Regions from separate parts of the Oceanimonas sp. CAM02 genome, predicted to be linked through region 1. Evidence: predicted binding sites of a transcription regulator. Region 1 holds the regulator's gene; the other holds the start of a gene.

Region 1 (4,785 bases):
CGCGCCCCCAAGCGTGGCCCCCGCCTCTACCCACAGATGGTTCAGCTGTCGCCGGCCCAGCTCGTCCAGCAGCAACGCCAGATCCAGCTTGCCATGATCGCTTAACGGCAGCAGGCATTCTTCTACTTGCTCGCTAAAACCACCGGTGACCTTGCTCCGCAGCAGCAATACGGGGCCGGGCTGAGCAAACAGGCGCAGGCCGGCATGCAAGCGGTTTTGCGTATCAATAATGATGCGCAGCGGCTGGCGCAGCTCAGCTTCGGGGTAGTGTTGCTGCAGTGAGCCGGGCAGCTCCTGCCAGCGCACATTCAGCGCGGCATTGTCCATTAATACGGTATCGGCACCGGAAAGAATGGCGCAGCTTTGCGCCCGGTGGCGCTGCACATCGCGCCGGGCAGCGGGGCCGGTGATCCATTTGCTTTCACCATTGGCCAGTGCGGTGCGACCATCCAGGCTGGCGGCAAGCTTTAAGGTGACAAAGGGCCGGCGTGTGCGCATGCGGTGCAAAAAGCCTACATTCACCGCTTCCGCTTCCTGGGTCATCAGGCCGGCTTCGGCTGCTATGCCCGCCTCGCGCAGCATAGCCAGGCCCCGGCCCGCCACCTGGGGGTTGGGATCCACCATGGCGGCCACCACCCGGGCCACACCGGCGTCAATCAGGCCCTGAGCACAGGGTGGCGTGCGGCCATAATGAGAGCAGGGCTCCAGGGTCACATAAGCAGTGGCACCGCGGGCTGCGCCACCGGCGGCCCGCAGGGCAAACACTTCCGCATGGGGGCCGCCGGCGCGCTGATGAAAGCCTTCGCCGACAATGTGGTCGTCTTTCACGATCACGCAGCCCACCGCCGGATTGGGGCTGGTGGTATAGCGGCCACGACGGGCCAGCTCAAGCGCTCTGGCCATCCAGTGCGCATCTTGGGGTGTGAACACTTATTGCTCCAGGCGGGCTATTTCTTCGCCAAACTGACGCAGATCCTCAAAACAACGATACACGGATGCAAAACGAATGTAAGCCACCTTGTCGAGCTGTTTAAGCTCGTCCATCACCAGGTTGCCCACCAGCTCCGATTTTACTTCTCGCTCACCGGTGGCCCGCAGCCGCGACTTGATGCGACTCACCGACTGCTCTATGGCCTCGGTGCTCACCGGACGCTTTTCCAGCGCCCGCTGCATGCCGGCTTCCAGCTTGTCTTCGTTAAAGGGTTCGCGAATGCCGCTGCTTTTAATAATGCGCGGCATTACCAGCTCGGCGGTTTCAAAGGTGGTGAAACGCTCCCTGCAGGCATTGCACTCCCGCCGCCGGCGCACCTGCAAGCCATCGCCCACCAGACGGGAGTCGATGACCTTGGTTTCAGTTGCGTTACAAAAGGGGCAGTGCATAAAGCCTCCGCAGGGCCTGTTAATCGGCTGTTAGTGTAAAGAAGCGGGGGATGTTTTAAAAGCGGGGAATTGTGAAGGAAGGGAATGGGGAGCAGGGAATTGTGAAGCGGGAATGGGGAATAGTGGGGGAGTTGCTACTCCCTATTCACTATTCCCTGGGTTTAGTCCCTAATCCCGGTGCGTGTTACGCGTAAACCGGGTGGCGACGGCAGATGTCCAGCACCTGCTCTTTTACGCTGGCGATGGTGGCGTCGTCGTTGATGTTGCTCAGCACATCGCAGATCCAACCGGCCAGCTGGCGCACGTCGGCTTCTTTAAAGCCACGGCGGGTAACGGCAGGAGTACCGATGCGAATGCCGGAGGTCACAAACGGAGAACGCGGATCATTGGGCACGGCGTTCTTGTTTACGGTAATAAAGGCGCGTCCCAGAGCGGCATCGGCTTCCTTACCGGTGATGTCCTTGTCGATCAGATCCAGCAGGAACAGGTGGTTGTGAGTGCCGCCGGATACCACCTTGAAACCACGCTTCTGGAACTCGTCGGCCATGGCCTGGGCGTTTTTCACTACCTGCGCCTGATATTCCTTGAACTCGGGCTCCAGCGCTTCTTTAAAGGCCACGGCCTTGGCAGCAATCACGTGCATCAGGGGGCCGCCCTGACCACCGGGGAAAACAGCAGAGTTCAGTTTCTTTTCCAGCTCTTCGTTGTTGGCAGCAGACAGAATAATACCGCCACGAGGACCAGCCAGGGTCTTGTGGGTGGTAGAGGTCACCACATGAGCATGAGGCAGCGGGCTGGGGTAAACACCGGCGGCAATCAGACCGGCTACGTGAGCCATGTCGACCATAAACCAGGCACCCACTTTGTCGGCAATTTCGCGCATGCGGGCCCAGTCTACAATGCCGGAGAAGGCAGAGAAGCCGCCGATGATCATCTTCGGCTTGTGCTCAACCGCCAGGCGCTCCATTTCTTCATAATCGATCACGCCCTGCTCGTTAATGCCGTAGGGAATGATGTTATACAGCTTGCCGGAAAAGTTGGCGGGAGAGCCGTGAGTCAGGTGACCACCGTGAGCCAGGTTCATGCCCATCACGGTATCGCCGGGCTTGACCAGCGCCAGAAAAACAGCGGAGTTGGCCTGAGAGCCGGAGTGCGGCTGAACGTTAGCCCAGGTGGCGCCAAACAGCTCTTTGACACGCGCTATGGCCAGCTCTTCTACCTGATCCACGTATTCACAGCCACCGTAGAAACGCTTGGCCGGATAGCCTTCGGCGTATTTGTTGGTCAGCTGAGAACCCTGCGCCTGCATCACCCGCGGGCTGGTGTAGTTCTCGGAAGCAATCAGCTCAATGTGCTCTTCCTGACGCACGGTTTCATCACTGATGGCTTGCCACAGCTGGGGATCATAATCGGCGATATTCATCTCACGCTTTAACATCCGTCTCTCCTGACTCATGGGGGGATTGTCACTGAAAGCCAAATTGTACCCCCAAGCGACAATCCGGCCTAGCCCTGAAGCCCGGCTTAAACGTTTTTTTTACCATTTATGTTGAAAACTTCACATAAAGTTTAACTCAACTTTAACAAATCAAGTGTTTTACCGGGTATGACGTTGACCGGTAAACCCGATAGAATATTGTTTCGATTTACCGCCCGTCTGGGCCGCATCACGAGTAAAAGGGGATTATGCAAGCGTTCAGAGTTACTTCCCAGCGCCGGGCAGAGCTGTATCACTGGTTTACCGCCCTGTTTGCCGCCCCCCTCAGCAAAGACGACCTCAATGACTTTGGTGGCTACGACATGCACCGCTTTCTTGACAGTCTTGCCACCCTGGATCCGCTCACCGAAGCCACAGAAGCCTTTCGCCAGCAGGCTGAGCAGGCACAGCACGACGCGCTGGCCGGCCGTTATCAGGCGCTTACGGCCAGCCCGCCCTTGCTCGACACTCAGCACCTGAGTGAAGCATCACAAGATAACCTGCTGTTAATGAGCATGCTGCTTAAACAACACGGCACCGGCCTTGCCGATGATGATCCGCTGCATGTGTGTAACCAGCTGGAAATGATGGGTACCCTGGCCATGGCCGCTGCCGAAGCCGGCGACGAGAAGAGCCGCCTGGCGCTGCTGGATCAGCAAAGAGAGCTGGCCAACACCCTGCTGATTGACTGGCTGCCTGCGTTTGTTACCGGTTGCAGCGAGCGTGACCATAACGGCTTTTATGCTGCCGCGGCTGCCCTGCTGCAGGCGGTGTTTATCATGGATCTGCACTATCTCAACAACGTAGCGGAGTAACGATGCCACTTGCCATGCCCCCGCAACTGACGACTACTCAGGGTGAAGAGCGCCGGCTGGGCGTGGAGCTGGAGCTCAGCGGTATTACGCTGGAGCAGCTGGTTTTTGTGGTGGCCGACACTCTTAAGGGCCAGGCTCAGCCGGTATCAGACTATGAAACCGATATTCTGACCGAAGACGGCTGCTTTCGGGCCGAACTCGACTTTGACTATCTTAAACAGCTGGCCCGGGAGCAAAAACAGCATCCGCCCGGCGAGCTGGAACAGGCCGCCACCGACTTGCTGGGCAGCCTGGCCTTGCAGCTGGTACCGCTGGAGCTGGTTTGCCCGCCGCTGCCCCTGTCACGGCTGAATGAGCTCAACCGGTTGTTTGGCCGGCTCAGAGAGCTGGGTGCCCAGGGCACCCGCCACGCCCTGCATTATGCTTTTGGCCTGCATCTTAACCCCGAGCTGCCCGACACCGGCATTCACACTATTTTGCGCTATTTCCGTGCCTATCTGTGCCTGCACGACTGGCTTGACGCCCACGAAGATATCGTGGCTGCCCGCAAAATATCGCCCTATATTCGCGCCTTTCCCAAAGACTATGTCAAACAAGTGATAAGCCCTGCTTATCAGCCTGACATGACACAATTTATTGAGGATTACCTGGCCTGGAACCCTACCCGCAACCGGGCCATGGATCTGCTGCCGTTGCTGGCCTGGCACAATGAACAGAAAGTACAGTCCGTGGTACAGGACAGCAAGGTCAACAAGCGCCCCACCCTGCACTACCGGCTGCCTAATTCCGATATCGACAACCCGCTCTGGTCGTTACAGCACGCCTGGGACGGCTGGCTGCAGGTGGAATGGCTGGCCCATGACGAACACCGTCTTGAGCAGGTATGCCTGGCTTATCAGGCCCATCTTAATCAGCTCACACCCGACTTTATCGATCCCTGGGGTATCAAGGTGCGCCCATGGCTGCGCTGATTGGCGTCACCGGCCCCAACAGCCGCCTGCCCCTGGCCTGGTGGGCCACGCGGCTGTCGCTGCGGCTGGCCGGTGGTCAGGGACTGCGGCTGACCCCCGCCAATATGCATAAACACAAGCGTGATCAACTGCAGGGGCTGAT
Region 2 (4,785 bases), on a different contig from region 1:
GCGACGGATCAGCTCAATCACAGGATCAATATTAGCCAGCGCAATGGCCAGACCTTCCAGGATATGGGCCCGGTCCCGCGCCTTGCGCAATTCAAACACGGTGCGGCGGGTAACCACTTCGCGCCGGTGCTGAATAAAGCATTCCAGCATGTCTTTCAGATTGAAGGTGCGCGGCTGGTTGTTGTCCAGCGCCACCATGTTGATGCCGAACACAGTCTGCATCTGGGTCTGGGCGTACAGGTTGTTGAGGATCACCTCGCCCACTTCGCCCCGGCGTACTTCAATTACAATACGCATGCCGTCTTTATCGGACTCATCACGCAGGGCGGAGATGCCCTCAATGCGCTTTTCCTTGACCAGCTCGGCGATTTTTTCAATCAGGCGCGCCTTGTTTACCTGGTAAGGCAGCTCGGAGACGATAATGGTCTCACGATTGGTTTTTTCGTCTACTTCTATATCAGCCAGGGCGCGCACGTAGATCTTGCCACGGCCGGTGCGGTAGGCATCGAGAATGCCCGATTTGCCGTTAATGATGCCGCCGGTAGGAAAGTCAGGACCGGGGATCAGCTCAATCAGCTGATCAATGCTGATGTGCTCATCGTCAATCAGTGCCAGGCAGCCATCCACCACTTCATTGAGGTTATGGGGCGGAATATTGGTGGCCATGCCCACAGCAATACCGGAAGAGCCGTTCACCAGCAGGTTAGGCACCTTGGTGGGCATCACCGCCGGAATCATTTCGGTACCGTCGTAGTTGGCTACCCAGTCAACGGTCTCTTTATCGAGATCCGCCAGCAGCTCATGAGCAATTTTATCCATGCGTACTTCGGTATAACGCATGGCGGCAGCAGAGTCGCCGTCTACCGAGCCGAAGTTACCCTGGCCGTCGACCAGGGTATAACGCATGGAAAAATCCTGAGCCATGCGCACTATGGTGTCATAAACCGCGCTGTCGCCGTGGGGGTGATATTTACCTATTACGTCACCCACTACACGGGCCGACTTTTTATAGGGTTTGTTCCAGTCGTTGCCGAGCTCGTTCATAGCGAACAGCACGCGGCGATGCACCGGCTTCAGGCCGTCTCTAACATCAGGAAGCGCACGCCCCACGATCACGCTCATGGCGTAATCGAGGTAGGAGCGTTTCAGCTCTTCCTCAATGTTGATCGGCATGATTTCTCGGGCCAAATCGGTCATAGCAAGCCTTGTCCCCAGGTTATTGATTATATGACTTTAAAAAGCGTGCCATTCTAGCACAGTTCCGGCACGACGGGAGCACGTCATCGTGACGCCGGCTTTTTCACGGCTGGCGGCTGCCCGCTGCTTGGTTATAATGGCGGCCTTAATACCTTCGGCATGTAAGGCAGCTAGCTCATGAATGTAGATCAACAGGAAATCGAAAAATTTGAGGCCATGGCGTCCCGCTGGTGGGATCTGGACGGCGACTTCAAGCCCCTGCATCAAATCAATCCCCTGCGCCTGGGCTGGATTGCAGACAAGGCAGATGGCCTGTTTGGCAAACAGGTGATCGACATTGGCTGTGGTGGCGGCATTCTCAGCGAAAGCATGGCGCAGGAAGGGGCCGAAGTGACCGGTGTTGATATGGGGCAGGAGCCGCTGGCGGTGGCCCGGCTGCACGCGCTGGAAAGCGGCGTCAGCGTTAACTATCGCCAGGCCACCGCCGAGCAGATGGCGGGCGAGCAACCCGGCCAGTTTGATGTGGTTACCTGTATGGAAATGCTGGAACACGTGCCCGAACCCGCTTCAGTGGTGGCCGCCTGCGCGCAACTGGCCAAACCCGGTGCCAACCTGGTGTTTTCCACCATCAACCGCAACCCCAAGGCCTGGCTGCTGATGATAGCGGCGGCAGAAAACCTGTTCAAAATGGTACCCAAGGGCACCCATGATCACCGCAAGTTTATTCGCCCCGCCGAGCTGTGCCGCTTTATTGAGGCCGCCGGCCTGGTAGTCAAGGACATTCAGGGGGTGGTGTACCGGCCGCTGCAGGGCGATTTCAAACTCAGCCCCGACGCCGGCGTAAACTATATGGTTCACGCCATCAAACCGGTGTAACGAGACGCTGCCGCTCTCAATGCCTTGCTTTTTGTTCGGTCGCATCGGGCGCTGTCAGGCATTGACTCCTGAGTTAAAATCGGCCTTCGTAGCCTGCTGCTGAAAGATCCTGCGGATCCCAACACGGGCTGTTTTTGCAAGCCAAATATTTAAAAAAAGTTTTTTTGCAGGCCATAAAAAGACCACTGTTTTGCTAACGCCAGAATGCCAACGGCACAGAAGTTAGTGAACACACACATAAGACTTGTGCCCACAGATTATCCACAAGGCAGTGGTCTTTTGCATGGGTTGAGAATACCGCCTCAACCCACTATATTGTGCCCATTCCAACGACGACAACTATATGTTGTGTTTTTCTGGTCAGGTAACCACACTATATAGTGTGGCCTGCCGGCACGAAAAATTGCGCCACAACATCACCGGGAGAAGGTTCACCTTATGAACAAACATTTGCTGGTTACCAAACGCGACGGCAACAAGGAGCCTATTGATCTGGACAAGATCCATAGAGTGATCACCTGGGCTGCCGAAGGCCTCGATAATGTTTCTGTTTCTCAGGTGGAGCTGCGCTCTCATATTCAGTTTTACGATGGTATTCGCACCGAAGACATTCATGAAACCATCATCAAAGCGGCAGCCGATCTGATCTCCGAGCAGACTCCCGATTACCAGTATCTGGCCGCCCGCCTGGCCATGTTTCATCTGCGCAAGAAGGCTTATGGCCGTTTTGAGCCGCCCCACTTTTACGATCATGTGGTGCGCCTGACCGAAATGGGCAAATACGACCAGCATATTCTGGCAGACTACAGCCGGGCCGAGCTGGAAACCCTGAACGATCGCCTGCATCACGATCGGGACATGAACTTCTCCTATGCCGCCATCAAGCAGCTGGAAGGCAAATACCTGGTACAGAACCGGGTAACCGGCGATATCTATGAAAGCCCCCAGTTCCTGTACATGCTGGTGGCCGCCTGCCTGTTCTCCAAATACCCGAAAGAGACCCGGCTGGACTATGTGACCCGCTTCTATGATGCCGTGTCCACCTTCAAGATTTCTCTGCCCACGCCCATTATGTCCGGGGTGCGCACCCCTACCCGCCAGTTCAGCTCCTGCGTGCTGATCGAGTGCGGTGACAGCCTCGACTCCATCAACGCCACTTCCGGTGCCATAGTGCGTTATGTGTCCCAGCGTGCCGGCATCGGCATCAACGCCGGTCGTATTCGCGCCCTGGGCAGCCCCATTCGTGGTGGTGAGGCTTTTCATACCGGCTGCATTCCCTTCTACAAGCACTTTCAGACTGCGGTTAAATGCTGCTCTCAGGGCGGTGTGCGCGGTGGTGCCGCGACTTTGTTCTACCCCATGTGGCACCTGGAAGTGGAATCGCTGCTGGTACTGAAAAACAACCGCGGCGTGGAAGAAAACCGCGTACGGCACATGGACTATGGCGTGCAGATTAACCGCCTGATGTATCAGCGCCTGATCAAGGGCGGTGATATCACCCTGTTCAGCCCGTCTGACGTGCCCGGCCTGTATGATGCCTTCTTTGAAGATCAGGCAAAATTTGAACAGCTCTATGTTAAATATGAAGCCGACGACAGCATTCGCAAGCGCACCGTCAAGGCGGTGGAGCTGTTCTCGCTGATGATGCAGGAGCGGGCCGGCACCGGTCGCATCTACGTGCAGAACGTGGATCACTGCAACACCCACAGCCCCTTCGACGCCAAGGTCGCCCCGGTGCGCCAGAGCAACCTGTGCCTGGAAATCGCCCTGCCCACCAAGCCGCTCACCGACATCAACGACGAAGAGGGTGAAATTGCCCTCTGTACCCTGTCAGCCTTTAACCTGGGTGCCATCGACAAGCTGGACGATCTGGAAGGCCTGGCCGATCTGGCCGTGCGTGCCCTTGACGCCCTGCTCGATTATCAGGACTACCCTCTGCTGGCAGCACAGAAAGGCTCCATGAACCGCCGTACTCTGGGCATTGGCGTGATCAACTATGCCTATTACCTGGCAAAAAACGGCGTAAAATACTCAGACGGCAGTGCCATCGGCCTTACTCACAAAACCTTTGAAGCCATTCAGTACTATCTGCTGAAAGCGTCGGTACAGCTGGCCAAAGAGTTTGGCCCCTGCCCGGCCTTTAATGAAACCACCTATGCTCAGGGCATTTTACCCATCGATACCTATAAGAAGGATCTCGATGTCATCTGCCAGGAGCCGCTGCATCTGGACTGGGAGGCGCTGCGGGAAGAGATCAAAACCACAGGCCTGCGCAACAGTACCCTGACAGCCCTGATGCCGTCCGAGACCTCCAGCCAGATCTCCAATGCCACCAACGGCATAGAGCCGCCCCGTGGTCTGGTGTCGGTCAAGGCGTCCAAAGACGGTATTCTCAAGCAGGTGGTGCCGGAATATGAGCGCCTCAAGGGTCAGTATGAGCTGCTGTGGCAGATGCCCGCCAACGACGGCTACCTGCAACTGGTGGGCGTGATGCAAAAGTTTGTGGATCAGGCCATTTCTGCCAATACCAACTATGATCCGTCGCGCTTTGAGGGCGGCCGTGTGCCCATGAAGCAACTGCTTAAAGATCTGCTCACGGCTTATAAATTTGGCCTCAAGACCCTGTATTACCATAACACCCGTGATGGTGCCGCTGACGCCCAGAACGATATGCAGGAAGATGATTGTGCCGGTGGTGCCTGCAAGATTTAA

Evidence for each region. Region 1 encodes NrdR, which represses ribonucleotide reductase genes. Its sites were predicted from a motif close to CACNNTATANNGTG; they were not measured.
Region 2: the regulator NrdR is predicted to act here: its motif matches at 2,443-2,456, upstream of nrdA (class 1a ribonucleoside-diphosphate reductase subunit alpha).

Annotation. Positions count from the first base shown of each region.
Region 1 covers NZ_JAWJBK010000040.1:49,683-54,467, reverse strand. Annotated here, with positions in the region: gene ribD (bifunctional diaminohydroxyphosphoribosylaminopyrimidine deaminase/5-amino-6-(5-phosphoribosylamino)uracil reductase RibD) at 1-930, opposite strand, end outside; gene nrdR (transcriptional regulator NrdR) at 931-1,380, opposite strand; gene glyA (serine hydroxymethyltransferase) at 1,565-2,818, opposite strand; gene R0I78_RS14265 (molecular chaperone TorD family protein) at 3,067-3,672, shown strand; gene R0I78_RS14260 (amidoligase family protein) at 3,675-4,643, shown strand; gene R0I78_RS14255 (gamma-glutamyl-gamma-aminobutyrate hydrolase family protein) at 4,631-4,785, shown strand, end outside.
Region 2 covers NZ_JAWJBK010000011.1:5,711-10,495, forward strand. Annotated here, with positions in the region: gene gyrA (DNA topoisomerase (ATP-hydrolyzing) subunit A) at 1-1,197, opposite strand, end outside; gene ubiG (bifunctional 2-polyprenyl-6-hydroxyphenol methylase/3-demethylubiquinol 3-O-methyltransferase UbiG) at 1,375-2,073, shown strand; gene nrdA (class 1a ribonucleoside-diphosphate reductase subunit alpha) at 2,512-4,785, shown strand.